Linked DNA regions of Bombiscardovia apis. Each later gene encodes a partner of the first gene's protein in a complex. Links are inferred from orthologs where the notes say so. Each region holds a gene or a part of one and is shown on either strand. Other genes may lie near its edges. The genes, in order: dnaB and dnaG.

Region 1 (7,476 bases):
TGAGCAGCTCGTGAGCGAATTGCGTTCCGATGCGCGTGTAACCGGCGAAAAAGACCCGCAAGCGGTGCGAACTATGCTGCGTGAAAAGCTCATCGCGCTTGTCGAGACCGGTCAAGACCGCTCGCTAGCGGCCTCCCGCCCCGGCTCTGCAAAGCCTTCTGTTGTTATCATGGTGGGTGTAAATGGTACGGGCAAGACCACAACTGCGGGTAAGCTCGCTAGGTTTTTTGTGGCCGATGGCAAAAAGGTCGTAATGGGTGCTGCCGACACCTTCCGTGCTGCCGCTGCTGACCAGCTGGAGACCTGGGGATCCAAGGTAGGTGTGCCGGTAATTCGCTCTGATCATGAGGGAGCGGACCCAGCTTCGGTGGCTTTCGAAGCCTCGGAGCGGGCTAAGGAGAGTCAAGCTGATTTGCTGATTGTAGACACCGCTGGTCGCCTGCAAAATAAGGCTAATCTGATGGACGAACTGGGTAAGATTCGCCGAGTTATTGAAAAGAATCTGCCTGTAGATGAAGTGCTCCTTGTGTTGGACGCAACTACCGGTCAAAACGGTATGATTCAAGCCAAAGTATTCGCCGAAGCTATTGGAATTACAGGCATAGTGCTTACCAAGCTTGACGGCTCTGCTAAGGGCGGTATTGTGGTTTCTGTGCAACGCGAGTTGGGCGTACCGGTTAAGTTGGTAGGTCTAGGCGAGGGGCCGGACGATTTGGCACCCTTCAATCCGCAGTCCTTTGTGGACGGCATTTTGGGTGACGAGTAAGCCCTCACACGTTTGAATCAGAGATAAGAATAGGTAGGAATATGGATTCGGGTTCTACAGCTTGGATGCTGGTGGCCGCGACCTTGGTTTTTGTGATGACCCCGGCGCTGGCCCTCTTTTACGGGGGCATGGTCCGCGCTAAGAGCGTGCTGAACATGCTCATGCTCTCCGTGGGCGCAGGCATGGTCACAACGCTAGTCTGGGGTATTTGGGGCTGGTCTATCGCTTTCGCAGGCAAAGATATCGGCGGCATTTTTGGCGATCCGGGCAGTGGGTTTTTACTCAAAGACGTGGTGACCTCTAAGAGTGGCGTATTTACCTCGCTCGATGTGAAGGATGCGCTCTATCCGCACATTATCGACGTGGGCTTCCAAGGGGCGCTCGCTATGTTTGCAGTGGCGCTGATTTCGGGGGCTTTGGCCGAGCGTGTGAAGTTCTCCACTTGGATTGTGTTCGCAGCTTTGTGGGTCACTTTTGACTATGCTCCAATGGCTCACATGGTCTGGAACCACGGGCTTTTAGCGGCTGACGGTCCTATTTCTAACGCTATCGGTGCTCCTCTGCGCGACTTCGCAGGCGGGTCGGTAGTCCAGCTCAATGCGGCAATTGCTGCTCTGGTTATCGTTGTTATTATCGGCGGGCGTAAGGGCTTTGGCGAGCGCCTGACCGGGCCTCACAACCTGCCTATGGCATTGCTGGGTGCATCCTTGCTCTGCTTCGGCTGGTTGGGGCTCAACGCAGGCTCGGCCTTCGGTGCTACTGGTACCGCTGGCTACGCTTGGGTTTCGACCGCTCTTGCTGCGGGCGCTTCTTCGCTAGGTTGGATGCTGACGCAGAAGATTCGTAGCGGCCACTACACGGCTCGTGGCGCTGCTTTCGGTCTCATGGCTGGCTTGGCTGTCATTAGCCCGGCCGCTTCCTCCGTGGCTCCTCTGTGGGCAATCGTGATGGGGCTTATTGCTGGCGTGGCCTGCTGTTTCACCAGTACTGTGAAGTATGCGCTCAAATATGATGACTCGCTCAACGTAGTGGGCATTAACGGCGTTGCTGGCCTGCTGGGAATGGTGCTTTTGGGCTTCTTTGCAGCCGACACGGGGCTCTTCTCAGGTGGAGGCCTCCAGCAGCTTCTGGTCCAACTCGTGGTCTGCTTCATTGTGATTATTTATTCGGCTGTAGTAACGGGCATTATTGCTTTCACTTTGGAGAAGACGCTGGGCTGGCGGTTGAGCGAGGCTCAGGAAGAAGTTGGCGCAGATATTGCAGCCCAAGGTGAGCGCGCTTATCAGCTGACCAATAAGTTTGAGTAAGTTGGCGCCGCGGGCTTGAGGCGTGATTGAGCTTGCGGGGCTGATAGTAAGCGGCGGCGAACTGGTTTTGTACCGATCCGCCGCCGCTTTTTACGTATATATTGTAGGGAATGAGGGGGGTTAGTTGGTGGCCAGCGCGGTAGCCATCCAAGCGTCGCCGCGGGCGCGTAGGCCGTTGAAAATCGCGCGTATGCCGATGTAGAGGAAGTTGATGGCGCACCAGAGCATGACGATACGCCAAGCTAAGTTGGTCCAGCTTTGGGCCCACAAGGTGAGCGGTACGAGCGCTGCCACGTAGATAACCGCGGTAATGGAGCAGGCGGCGGCCAAGTAGCGGTAGTCGCCCGCGCCTATCAAGATGCCGTCGAGTGCCCACATCCAGCCTGCAATCGGCATGAACACGCCTTCGACGGCCATGCCGACGGTTATGAGGGTCTGCACGGCGGGGGTGGGGCTAAAGAGCGGGGCTGCAAAGAGGCCGAGGGCGATCATAATCAGGCCTACGACGATGCCCATGAGCATGCCTGCGCGGGCGGAGATGTCAGTCATAGCGCGGGCGCGAGCCTTGTGGCGGGCTCCAAGCTCGGTGGCGACTAAGGACTGGCCTGCGATACCTACTGCGTCGAGCATGTTGAGGCCAAAGTTCCAGGCCGAATTGACTCCCTGGTAGCCAGCTAATACTTGCTCGCCCAGGTGGGCGGCGGCTACGACGGTCGAAGCGAGGCAGATGCGCAGGGCTAGGGTGCGTAGGAAGAGTGGGAAGCCGTCCCCGGCTGAATTCAAGATGCCAGCCAGTCGCGGCTTCCACGAGGCGCCCTCTTTAGTGGCCCAAACCAGGGCGGGCACGGTGAGGAAGATACCCATATACCATTCGGCGATGAGGGTGGCTACGCCCGATCCGAGAATGCCCCAGCCCATGCCGAATACGAAGAGGACTTCTAGAACCGTGTTGAGTGCAGCTCCCGAAATAGCGGCAATGAGTGTGACTTTCACTTTTTGCAGGCCGCGGAAGATGCCGTTGGCTGCGTAGACGAGGAGCATGGCGGGCAGGCCGAAAATGGTGGCGTTTAAGTATTGCCGAGCTGCGGTGAGGACGGCTCCGCGGGCACCCATCAGATAGCACAGGGGTTCGCTGAAGGCCACGAGGAGGGTGCAGACGGCGATTCCGATGCCGAACGCTAGCCACATGCCGTCGATGCCGACTTCCATGCCCTCTTTGCGCCTACCGGCTCCCATGAGGCGGGCCACTTGCGAGGTGGTGCCGTAGGCCAAGAATACGCATAAGCCGACGGTGGTGAGCACCACTGTTGAGCCGATTGACAGGCCTGCGAGCGCGGCATCTGAGATGTGGCCCACGATGGCGGTGTCAATCATAATGAAGGCTGGCTCGGCAATGAGCTGGCCGAAGGTGGGGATGGCCAGGGCTGCGATGGTGCGATATATGGGGCCTCGATTCGCGCTGACTGTTGCTTGCTCGCTCTCGTGGCTCGTGCCCATAGTGGTGTTCTGGCTCCCCATAGATTGGTGTACTTGCTGAGATGATTCTACCCAAGTGCGGCTGCCGGGGAGTGACATTTGCGCGTAATGTGGGCAATTGTACGTATGTGAGAGGGCGTTCCGAAGGTTGTTTGTGAAGGAAGCTCGCTCGCTATCATAGGAGAGCTGTGTGTGCAAGGAGCTCCAAGTTCCGTTGATGTCTATCCCCAAGTTTTGCACATAGTTATACCCATCATGTGGATAAGCAGGTGGGTTTTCCCCAGGCGACACGCATGAAATGTGGATAACTATTTATTTTATGCACATGAAAGGTGGTGGATAAGTCGTACTGCAAGTGGACAATCTGACACGCTGCAAAGTGTGGAGGAATAGTATGGTCTGTCGACAGTATGCTGCCGTCGAAGGCTAAGCGACGCTAGGGGTGGGTGCCTGCGCAGCTAGCTTAAGAAATAGAGGGCGGGCCATAGAATCGAGCGTATGGCAAATGAGCACTACAAAGATTTCTCGCACCCCGAGAGAGAGGGCGGCGCGCAGACGAACTCACGCGATATGCTTTTCGACCGCGTACCCCCGCATGATGACGATGCGGAGATGGCGGTCTTAGGTGGCATGCTGATGAGTAAGGACGCCATCGGTGAGGTTTCGCAGATGATTGACATCAGCGACTTCTACCAGCCTAAGCATCAGACTATTTATCAGGCCATTATTACCCTGTTTGCAGCGTCTCAGCCGGTTGATGCCGTGCTAATTGCCAACGCTTTGCTCAAAGATGGCGACTTAGAAAAAGTGGGCGGCACCGACTACCTGCATTCGCTGGTCGCTTCCGTGCCAACAGCGGCAAATGCCACTTACTATGCGGATATTGTGCACCAGAGGGCTGTGCTGCGCAATGTGATTGCGGCCGGCACCAAGATTGCGCAGATGGGCTATTCGGCCGAAGGTTCGCAGGCGGAAGATATCGTGAACTTGGCTCAGGCCGAAGTCTACGAGATGAGCGTGGGCAAGGTGCGCCAGGACTACGAGGCCATCGGGCCGGTGGTGCAAGATACGCTTGAGCAGCTTGACAAGATGCAAAACGGCGAAGTTGAGAAGGGCGTGCCCACCGGTTTCCAGGTGATTGACGATGTAACTCAGGGCCTCCAGCCTGGCCAGATGATTGTGGTGGCAGGCCGACCAGCAATGGGTAAGTCCACGCTCGGCGTCGATTTTGCGCGTTCAGCAGCCCTCCACAACAACATGGCGACCGTCATTTTCTCTTTAGAGATGAGTAAGAACGAGCTGGCTCAGCGCATCATCGCGGCCGAGACAGACATTCCGCTGGTAGCTCTGCGCAGGGCAGACGACATCACTTCTGACCGTTGGAAGGTGCTCAACGACTTTTGGAGCAAGCTGCAAAATGCGCCGCTCTTTATTGACGATTCGCCCAATATGAGCCTGATGGAGATTCGAGCGAAGTGCCGTCGACTTAAACAGACCAACGATTTGAAGCTGGTAGTAATCGATTACCTCCAGCTCATGAGCTCGGGTAAGCAGGTGGAGTCGCGTCAGCAAGAGGTCTCCGAGTTCTCGCGTGCTTTGAAGTTGTTGGCCAAGGAGCTTGAGGTGCCGGTCGTGGCACTGAGCCAGCTCAACCGTGGCCCCGAGGCCCGAAACGACAAGAAGCCCATGCTCTCGGATTTGCGCGAATCTGGCTCTATCGAGCAGGACGCCGACGCTGTGTTCTTGGTCAACCGCCCCGACTTTTACGATAAAGAAGACCGGCCGGGCGAGGCAGATATCATTTTGGCCAAGCACCGCAACGGCCCGACTGACACCTTCAACCTCCTCTTCATCGGTGAGAAGTCGAAGTTTGTCAATATGCCCCAAGACCAGCAGGGAGGGGTCTGATTTGTTAGGCAGTCAAGAGCCGATGAAAGCGCAGGAGCAGAGCAAGGAGAGCGAAGGGCAGCATAAGCGGCCTTGGTATGGTTTTGCTGCCCTGCCGGCTGGTAAAGCTGTGCGAACACTGTCTCGCCTGACCCACCACGGCGGTTCGGCTCTGCCTGGCAAAGTGGTGGAGCGCATCGACCCGACTTTTTTGGCGCGCACTTTGGGCCGCCTACCAATGGGCGTGGTGCTGGTCTCGGGCACCAACGGTAAGACGACCACTACTCGTATGGTTTCGTTGATGCTCGAATCGCTCGGACTTAGGGTGTTTACCAACCCCACTGGCTCGAACTTTACACGCGGCGTAGTTTCCGCGCTGGTAACTGAGTTAAGCGCAGGCTCGGGCAAGCTTAAGGCAGACATCGCAGTGCTGGAGCTTGATGAAGCCTACGCAGTTCATTTTGTAGAGCAAGTGCGGCCGCGCTATTCCTTACTGCTCAACGTTATGCGCGACCAGTTGGACCGCTTTGGTGAAATCGACAACACAGCCCGTCTGCTCAGCTGCGTTGCCGCGGCCACCGACGGAACCGTGGTGCTGAACCGCGAGGATCCGCGTATTGCCAAGCTAGCAAGCCTTGCCCCCGCGAGTGCGAAGGTTCGTTACTTTGGTTTGTCTGACGCTCTGCTCTCATATTTCCCCTCAGATGATGAAATGCATGAGGGCGACCAAATCGACATGGGAGCTACGGGCGCAGAAGATGCGAGCAACCAATCGAGCTCGGCGGATGAACAGGAGCGCGAATCTGCCCTGCAAGATATGCGGCTGGCAGCTCGGCCCGAGCATAGCAAGCCCGCCGATGTGGTGCTCGAATCGGTGGGAGACCATCAGGCCAGCTTCGAGCTAGACGGTCGGCAGCTGACAACTTCGGTCAAACTTGAAGGCGTATATAACCTCTACAACGCAGCGGCGGCTCTGGCTCTAGTGCGCGCAATCGTGGCAGATGCGCAGGGGGCGAGCACTTCGGTTGGTTCAGCTGGAACTGACCTCTCTGCCGTCTCTGATAAGCAGCTTATGGAGGCTCTTTCGCAGGTAACGCCGGCCTTTGGGCGCGGAGAAGTAATCTCCTATCAAGGAGCACCGGTCGAACTGGTTTTGGTCAAGAATCCGATGGGCTTCCGACTAGCGCTCAGCTCATTCGACCCGGCCGATACCGATACGATGATTGCCATTCGCGACGAATATGCCGACGGGCGAGACATGAGCTGGCTGTGGGATGTGGACTTCTCCTCCCTGCGAGCTGGCGGTGTGGCAATGGTTTCGGGGACTCGCGCCTACGATATGGCCCTGCGGCTGGACTATGATCGGGTGCCTCTTGCAGCTGTCGAATCCGACTTAGATACGGCCTTGCAGCAGTTTGTCAACGCTAATCCAGGCAAGCCCAAGCGCATATACTGCACGTATACGGCTATGCTGCGGTTGCGGGCAGAGTTAGGCAAGATAACGCAGGTGGACGACGCAGGTGTGGGAGCGTAAAAGCTGGAGGCGCAGTCGGGAAGAAAGCGGCGGCGCTCGCGGTTGAAAGCAGACGTGATGTCCGGTTTGATCGGGCTTGGTAGTGGGCAGAGGGCCCGGAGCGAGGAAGGTGGCGAGATGACACAAGCGCCAGCACATTCGGTGGAGCATACGCAGACCGGCTCTCAAGAGAGCGGCCGTGTTATCGATATAGTCTCGCTATATCCGCGCGATATGAACATTTATGGCGACTCGGGCAACGTGCTCACCATCAGCCGCCGCTTGACTTTGTATGGTTTCCAACCGCGGGTGCACAAGGTAAATCAGGCAGACCCTTGGCCGAGCCAAGTTGATATGGTGCTTGGCGGCGGTGGGCAAGATCATGGCCAGAGCAAGATTATTAGTGACTTATTTGAGCGGGCCGATACCCTGCGTTCGCTAGCTGAGGCGGGCGTGCCCATGCTCATGGTCTGCGGGCTCTACCAGCTTTTCGGCAATTATTTTGAAACCATTGACGGCGATAGGCT
Region 2 (7,437 bases), 490 kb from region 1 along the record:
CCACGCTTGTACTTGCATGCGCCGCAGGTCTTGTCAGAAGAAGATTTGCTATTGCTCGACCCAGCCAGCATCTTATAAGATTCGCTATCTAGCATACTTGGGCCTGCTTAGGTGGGGGCATAATGTTGATTTGCTCACCTTCACATTACTCTTTGGGTCAAGCGCCTTGCATTTGCGCTCAGTTCGTGCTGAGATGAAGCTATGAGCACATATCAAGGAAAAGAACCAAGTACCATCTCTTACACTGCTGTGGCCGAGGTGACCGGTGGCCGCAATGGGCACGCTGAAAGCCACGAGCCAGACCTATCGCTCGATCTAGATACGCCTGTCGTAATGGGTGGCAAGGGCGAGGGAACCAACCCCGAGCAGCTCTTCGCTATTGGCTGGGGCGCCTGCTTCCAGGGAGCTATGGGCCTGGCTGGTAAAGAACTGCGTGTGGCCGCTACCAAGCTGGCTAAGAGCAAGGTGCGTACCCACATTTCTTTGGGAGACGAAGGAGAATCCTTCGGTATCAAGGCCAAGATTGAGGTCTACTTGCCCGACGTTGACAAGGAAACTGCCCAGAAGTTGGTAGACCGTACTCAAGAGCTCTGCCCTTACTCCAAGGCCACTCAGGGCAATGTGCCTACTGAATTGGTAATTGTAGACTCTCTCGACTAATCCGCTGGCGGCCGCTCCACTTGCTTCACAACGGCTTGGGGCGGCTGGTCAGTGCCTATATGCCCAGCCGGGTTGCAAAGGGGAAACCGATGGTAACCACGACGGACGGTGAACTCATCTTGAGTGCAGAAGGCTATCAAGAGGCAGATGAGGAGCGATGGGCTCCGGAGCCCCCCAAATCGCAGTCTCGCACCGCTTTTGAGCGCGATCGTGCCCGCTTAGTGCATTCCTCGGCCCTGCGCAGGCTGGGAGCTAAGACTCAAGTTTTAGTGGCTGGCTCTGACGACTTTGCTCGAACCCGACTGACTCACACGCTCGAAGTGGCCCAGATTGGCCGCCAGATTGGTGTGATGCTAGGCTGCGATCCCGATGTGGTGGACTGCGCCTGCTTGGCCCACGACCTAGGTCATCCGCCTTTTGGGCACAACGGCGAGCGGGCTTTGTCAGATATTGCCTCGGGCATTGGCGGTTTTGAGGGCAATGCGCAAACGATGCGTCTCTTGACCCGGCTTGAGCCCAAAGTATTTCATGACGACGGCCGCTCGGCGGGCGTGAATTTGACCCGTGCCGCCCTCGACGCTGCCGTAAAGTATCCCTGGACGCTGGCCGATGCGGCTGAGCATACCAAGGGGGAGCGCAGTCTCAAATATTGCGTCTACCCAGACGATGAGACGGTTTTCCGCTGGCTCAAGCAAGATGCGCCCGTCGGCTCTACTCCTATGGAATGCCAGGTGATGGACCTCTCCGACGACATCGCCTACTCGGTGCACGATGTCGAGGATGCTATTGTGGGCGGATCCTTCAATTCGATTGCTCTTACGGACCCGCGCATTATGGATGCGGTGGTTGCTTCGGCTCGCTCTTGGTACGGCAACCAGTGGAATGCTGACTTGTTACTTGAAGCGCTAGAACGGCTCAAGCCCTTACTGCCGGTTCACTTTAACGGTTCTCGCCGGGCTTTGGCTCAGCTGAAGAATCTGACTAGCGCTCTCATAGGCCGATTCGCAAATTCTGTTGAGCGAGCTACGCGCGCCCACTATGGACAGGGACCGCTAACCCGCTACTCAGCTTCGGTAATCATCCCTGAAGAGACTTCATACGAGATAGTGGCTTTGAAGGGCATTTCCGCTTATTTCGTGATGGAACCGCGCGAGCGCGACCCCTTCCATGACCGGCAATTGAAGATTATTACCGATTTGGTTGATGTGATGATGTCCGACTCTCCTAGGCCTTACGCTGCTTTGGAAAACGTCTTCTTGGAGGACTGGGCACAGGCCACCAACGACAGCGAACGCCTGCGGGTGGCCATCGATCAGGTGGCTAGCCTAACCGATGGCTCTGCGCTGGCCCTGCACTCATTGGTGTGCGCCTGACTCGCTACTCGTTCGTCCTAGGCTGAGGCATGTCGTCAACTTCCCTGCCCGCAGGTAGTCTTATACCTTATGCAGGGCATGATTAAGAAGGAAGACATCGAGAAGGTGCGCGCGACAGCGGACCTCTACGACATTGTGTCGGCAACCGTGACCCTAAAGCCCTCAGGATCGGGCACATACATGGGTTTGTGCCCCTTTCACGACGAAAAATCGCCTTCCTTTTCTGTGCGCCCAGCCTTAGGGGCCTGGCACTGCTTCGGCTGCGGCCTCGGTGGTGATGTCTTTGACTACGTCAAAAAGACTGAAAACGTTGAGTTTGGCGATGCCATTGAAATCTTGGCAGACCGCTACCACATTGAGCTCCACTACGATTCCAAGCGCCCCTCAAACCGGCAGGGTTCCAACCGCGCTCGGCTCATTGAAGCCAACGAAGAGGCTCAAAAGTTCTATGTCTCCCAAATCACTACCAAAGAAGCCTTGGCTGCCAGAAAGCTCCTCGGCGGCCGCAATTTTTCCCAAGAGGACTGCGCTTACTTTGGCTGCGGTTACGCCCCTCGCGGCTGGGACAATCTCGTGCGCTACTTGGCTTCCAAGGGCTTTACCCACCAAGAGATGATGGACGCAGGCCTAGCTCGTCGCGGCCCTCGCGGTGTCTACGATTACTTGCGGGGCCGGGCCACTTGGCCTATCCGCGACTCGGCAGGGCGCACTCTGGGCTTTGGCGCTCGCAGGCTCTACGAAGATGACAACATCCCCGCCAAGTACTTAAACACGCCTGACACCCCTCTCTATCGCAAGAATCAGGTGCTTTATGGCATTGACTTAGCGAAGAAGTCGATCGTCAAGAAGCGGCAAGTGGTCATCGTTGAGGGCTATACCGACGTGATGGCCTGCCATTTAGCAGGCGTTGACACGGCAGTTGCGACCTGTGGAACCGCTTTCGGCGAGGAGCACGCCAAGATTGTGCGCCGCCTCATTTCAGACGATGCCTTGGGCGGTATTCAGCTGGTTGGGCCTGCTCAGGGCTCACGCGTAGTCTTCACTTTCGACGGGGATGCAGCCGGTCAAAAGGCTGCCCTCCACGCATTCGGACTCGACGGCAGCTTCCTAACCCAGACCTTCGTGGCGGTGGCACAAGACGGCCTGGACCCTTGCGATTTGCGTATTCAGCATGGAGATGAGGCCGTGCAATCGCTGGTTACCAACGCCACTCCGCTCTACGATTTCGTAATCGACACCGCGGTAAACATGTTTGATACCCAGTACACGACTGGTCAGATGGGCGCGGTCAAGGCTGTGGCACCGGTGATTGCACAGATTCGCGACCGCTCCTTGGTGGGGCTTTACACTCGCAAGACTGCCAGACGCATCGGTGTAGAACTCGATGTCTTGACAGAACAGGTACGGCAGGCTCGGCGTGAGCTCAACGTCCACGGTGAAGATGCCTACGCCCCCCGTCACCACGCTTATGAGCCACAAAACAAGGCAAAAGCAGCCAATCCGTATGCGGATCCGGGAGAGCGTAAGCGCCTGCAAGGCCAAGATGCTGAGCAGCAGGGCTACTACCACATTGAGGATGCAGTCTTCATCTGTGAGCAGCAGTTTATGGGGCTTTTGATTCAGATCCCGCGCGCAATTGACAAGACTTCCTTCGCCCAGCTGAGCGATGACAACTTTGAAGTGCCTGTCTTCCGCTCGCTCTTCCAAGCTATTCAAGCTGCCGGCGGTATCCCTAGCGACGATGTGCCCCAGGGCTTGTGGATGCACAATCTCACTAAAGCAGCAGGGCCTCTATTGGAGTCAGCTATCAACGAGTTGGCAGTCATGCCGCTGCCCTTACCTCAGCAAGAGCAGGATGCTCCCGGGGTTGGTCCTCAGTTCGGCTTGGCAGGCGGCCAGGGGCGCGGACAAGAAGCTAATCGGCCGGCAGCAAACGCGGCAGCCGTGCAGTTGCGGCCAGCTACCGACGATGAAAAGCAGTATGCTACCGAACTCTTGGTGCGCCTGCTTGATGCCGGTTATATGCGCAAGATTGCAGCAACTAAGCACCAGATGAACCGCTTGCCCGACGGCGAAGAAAAGTTCGCACTGCTGGGGCAGATTACGAAGTTTGAGGCTGCTCGTAAAGACTTGCAGGACCAAATCTTCAACAACGCAGTCTAAGGCGCAGCAAGGCTCAGGACCATAGCTGCCCTTACCATGAATAGCATGACAAATCAGCAGCAGACAGCACTTACCCTACCCAAAGCAGTCTTTTGGGATATGGATGGCACCCTTATCGATTCTGAGCCCTACTGGCATGCCAGCGAGGTAGAGGTCGCCCGTAGTCATGGCGGCCAGTGGAGCCAAGAGTTGGGCTGGGAGTACTCCGGTTCTCCAGTTATCCGTGTGGCTACAGCTATCTGTGAGCGCGGCGCAGACGCTCCGGCCGAGCAGGTGAAGCAGGAGATTATCGAGGGTGTTGCCCGCCGTGAGCAGGAACAAATGCCTTGGATTGAGGGTGTTTCCGAGCTATTGCAAGCTCTTAAAGAGGCCGGTGTTCCTTCGGTTTTGGTCACTTCTTCGCCCCGTCACATTGCGCAGGTGGTGGTAGAGCAGGCTCCCGAAGGTGCCTTCGTAGGTTTTGTCTGCGGCGATGACGGTCTACCTATGAAGCCAGATCCAGCGCCCTACCTGCATGCTGCCAAGATGATAGGCATTGAGACGGGCGACTTGGCCTCGTGCATAGCGCTTGAAGACACTATCACCGGCATCACTTCGGCTGCCGCCTCTGGTATTACGACGCTGGCTTTTACCGGTGCCAATCCTACGGATACAAGCGCTGGTCCGCAGTTTACGTCAATTGATACTTACCTTGGACTGACTCCTGAGCGCTTGGGGGAGTATACAGCCCAGCGCCAAGCTCAGTAGCAAAGCGGTTGACATATAAAAAAGGGCCTAGGTTGCGTTTGCTTCCTAGGCCCTTCGTCTGTGTAAGCAGCTTGTACTCTACAGTTCCTTGTTGCGGATGATGAGGGCTGAACCGACGATAGTGAGTGCGAGTATGCCCAGAGACACGCCGATGTAGGGCCAGAGCTGGCTGCTGGTAATGATGGAAAGCGACACGTTCTGTGCCACAGTTACGAAGTCCACATACTTGAGCCAAGACCAGTGTGCGAAGAAGGTAAGCATGGCCACTGCAATAGGCCAGATAATGACAAATACCGCCGGTATGATTGTTGAGCCGGTTGCCATCAGCAGGATGATAGCAAGGCTGAAAATCACCGACATAAAGAAGGCAATAGCTATAGTCATCACTGCTGTGTCGCTCAGCAGCGTGCCCCAACTCTCGCCTATGCCGCGCCCCGCAATGAGACTGGTAATAATGGAAGCCGCGTAGTAGATAGCGGATAAGACTAATAAATCTACTAGGAGCACGACATACTTAGCTGCGATAAATTGTAGGCGGGAGATGCCTGAAATGAGCGTATTTTTGTATGTTTTCTGCGAGAATTCGTAGCCAACAACGATAACAAACAAGCCTATATAGAAGTACATTAACAGGCTAGATGACATGGTCATGGCCTTAACGCCAGTCAAGGCAGACCAAGACATCTGTGTCATCTCGGTCATTTGTTTACCTAAGTCTTCGTCTGTGACCATAACGCCGCCCACCTGCTTAGACGCGGTAATCAAGACGCTCAAGGCGATGGTCAGGGCAAGCAGTATATACAGACCCTTCGTGCGCGACTGCCGGTACAAGTCGGCTCTCATCTGGTTAATCATCGTTGCCCCTCCTCATCCTTGCGCTGCTGCTGGGCCATGAGGTTCAAATAATACTGCTCAAGTGAGCCCTCTTGCTTGCTAACATTCGTGACTCTGACGCCGCCCTGAACCAGCAATATGTTAATCTGCCCAGGGTCAGCCTCCTGCGAACGAATCAGCAAATGGTGGTTATCGCTTACATCGAAAGGTCCTATGCCGGCTTGTTCCAGGATTTGTGCGGCTAATGGCGCTTGGTCCACTTCAACCATGATGCCCGAACGATTGGCTGCATCCAGTTCTGCCCGGGTGAGTTCCTGCACAACTTGGCCCTTGTGGATGATGCCGAAGCGGGCGGAAACCTGGTAGAGCTCGCTCAAAATATGGCTAGAAATGAGAATAGTAGTCTGCTGGCGCTCGTTGAGCTGCTTCAAAAGCTGCCTAAATTCCTTAATGCCAGAAGGATCCAAACCGTTTATGGGCTCGTCCAAAATCAGAAAATCTGGGTGGTGAAGGATGGCCATAGCTAAGCCCAGCCTCTGGCGTTGGCCCAGGGAGAGATGCTTGGCCTTGTCTTTGCGCTTCTGACTCAGACCCACAAACTCAATGGCTTCTTCGATGTCCGAAGACCCGGTGAGACCGTGCTGAATAGCAGCGAGCTTGAGGTTTTCTTCCACGCTCAACTTTTCAAAAGCTGCCGGGCTCTCAATCACAGCACCAATGCGGCTGAGCGAGTGCTGACTGGAACCTACCTGCTCGCCCAGCAGGCTGATGGTGCCTGACTGCATGGGAGAGAGTCCAGTAATCAGCCTCATGAGTGTGGTCTTGCCGGCTCCGTTTTCCCCAATGAGGCCATAAATATCGCCCTTGCGTACTGCAAGGTTCACGTGGTTTAGCGCTTGGAACTTCCCAAAGCGTTTGCTCACGTCGCGAATATCGAGCGCTATGCTGTCCATGCGAGCTTCCTTTCTGTTGTCGATAGCTCTAGCCTATGGGATAGCTATAAAGCAAACCTTCAAGAAAATCTTAAGAAAAGCTAAAGTTTTCCCGCCCTCTGCCGGCCGGGCGCTGCTCGCAAGATAGAATGCCTATGGAGGCCGAGCGTGGAAGGGAAGCCGATGGCAACAATCCTAGTCGTGGAAGACCACCAAGATATACAAGACCTTTTACGAGACGTGTTAAGTCCGGACTACCAGCTCATTCAAGCCTTGAGCGGCTCTGAAGCCATCGCGCGCTTTAACGAGGCCGAGCCAGACCTAGTGCTCCTTGATCTCATGTTGCCGGGAGTGACCGGAGAGAGCGTCTTGAGTTGGATTCGCAAGTTTTCGGCTGTGCCTGTCATCGTCCTTACAGCCGTGCAAGACAAGAGTCGGACCGTTGCCCTGCTCAACAAGGGTGCCAACGACTATCTGACTAAGCCTTTCGATATCGACGAACTGCGCGCTCGCATCCAAGTTCAGTTGCGGGCGGGGCAAGAATCACAAAGCAGCAGTGCTGAGCTGATGGAATGCGAGGGCCTGCGTGTAGATCCCACCTCACGTAGGGTATGGGTAGGGGAGGAGGAGCTGAGTCTGCCGAAAAAGGAGTTTGCCCTACTGACGCTTATGCTCAAGCGCCCCCAGCAAGTGTTCGACAAGGCCAGTCTCTACGAAGCGGTTTGGGA

Evidence for each region.
Region 2: the proteins of dnaB (region 1) and dnaG are in contact, whole or in part, in a crystal structure (PDB 2R6A), measured with the Geobacillus stearothermophilus proteins. The link is inferred for Bombiscardovia apis from one-to-one orthologs. Residues at the interface, in WP_033016901.1 of Geobacillus stearothermophilus: Ser13, Glu15, Ala16, Gln18, Glu91, Leu92, Asp94, Ala95, Val96, Pro97, Thr98, Ala99, Ala100, Asn101, Tyr104, Tyr105, Ile108; in WP_049624496.1 of Geobacillus stearothermophilus: Lys456, Leu457, Leu458, Pro459, Ala460, Asn463, Ala464, Leu467, Leu535, Leu536, Ile537, Ala538, Gln544, Glu545, Asp548, Tyr549, His552.

Annotation. Positions count from the first base shown.
Region 1 is NZ_AP026800.1:1,832,258-1,839,733, reverse strand. The notes cover bases 3,290-6,288. They hold dnaB (replicative DNA helicase), read left to right. Parts: upstream 3,290-4,119; coding sequence 4,120-5,457; downstream 5,458-6,288. Other genes in these bases: R8377_RS07400 (MurT ligase domain-containing protein), read left to right, coding at 5,480-6,288; R8377_RS07410 (MATE family efflux transporter), read right to left, coding at 3,290-3,591. In the rest of the region: R8377_RS07415 (ammonium transporter), read left to right, coding at 808-2,073; more of R8377_RS07410, read right to left, coding at 2,194-3,289; more of R8377_RS07400, read left to right, coding at 6,289-6,970; R8377_RS07395 (type 1 glutamine amidotransferase), read left to right, coding at 7,088-7,476. UniProt on the Escherichia coli protein: The main replicative DNA helicase, it participates in initiation and elongation during chromosome replication. Travels ahead of the DNA replisome, separating dsDNA into templates for DNA synthesis.
Region 2 is NZ_AP026800.1:1,343,796-1,351,232, reverse strand. The notes cover bases 1,690-4,649. They hold dnaG (DNA primase), read left to right. Parts: upstream 1,690-2,102; coding sequence 2,103-4,196; downstream 4,197-4,649. Other genes in these bases: R8377_RS05340 (HAD family hydrolase), read left to right, coding at 4,233-4,649; R8377_RS05350 (deoxyguanosinetriphosphate triphosphohydrolase), read left to right, coding at 1,690-2,033. In the rest of the region: alr (alanine racemase), read left to right, coding at 1-78; R8377_RS05355 (Ohr family peroxiredoxin), read left to right, coding at 202-660; more of R8377_RS05350, read left to right, coding at 750-1,689; more of R8377_RS05340, read left to right, coding at 4,650-4,943; R8377_RS05335 (ABC transporter permease), read right to left, coding at 5,022-5,798; R8377_RS05330 (ABC transporter ATP-binding protein), read right to left, coding at 5,795-6,730; R8377_RS05325 (response regulator transcription factor), read left to right, coding at 6,893-7,437. UniProt on the Escherichia coli protein: RNA polymerase that catalyzes the synthesis of short RNA molecules used as primers for DNA polymerase during DNA replication.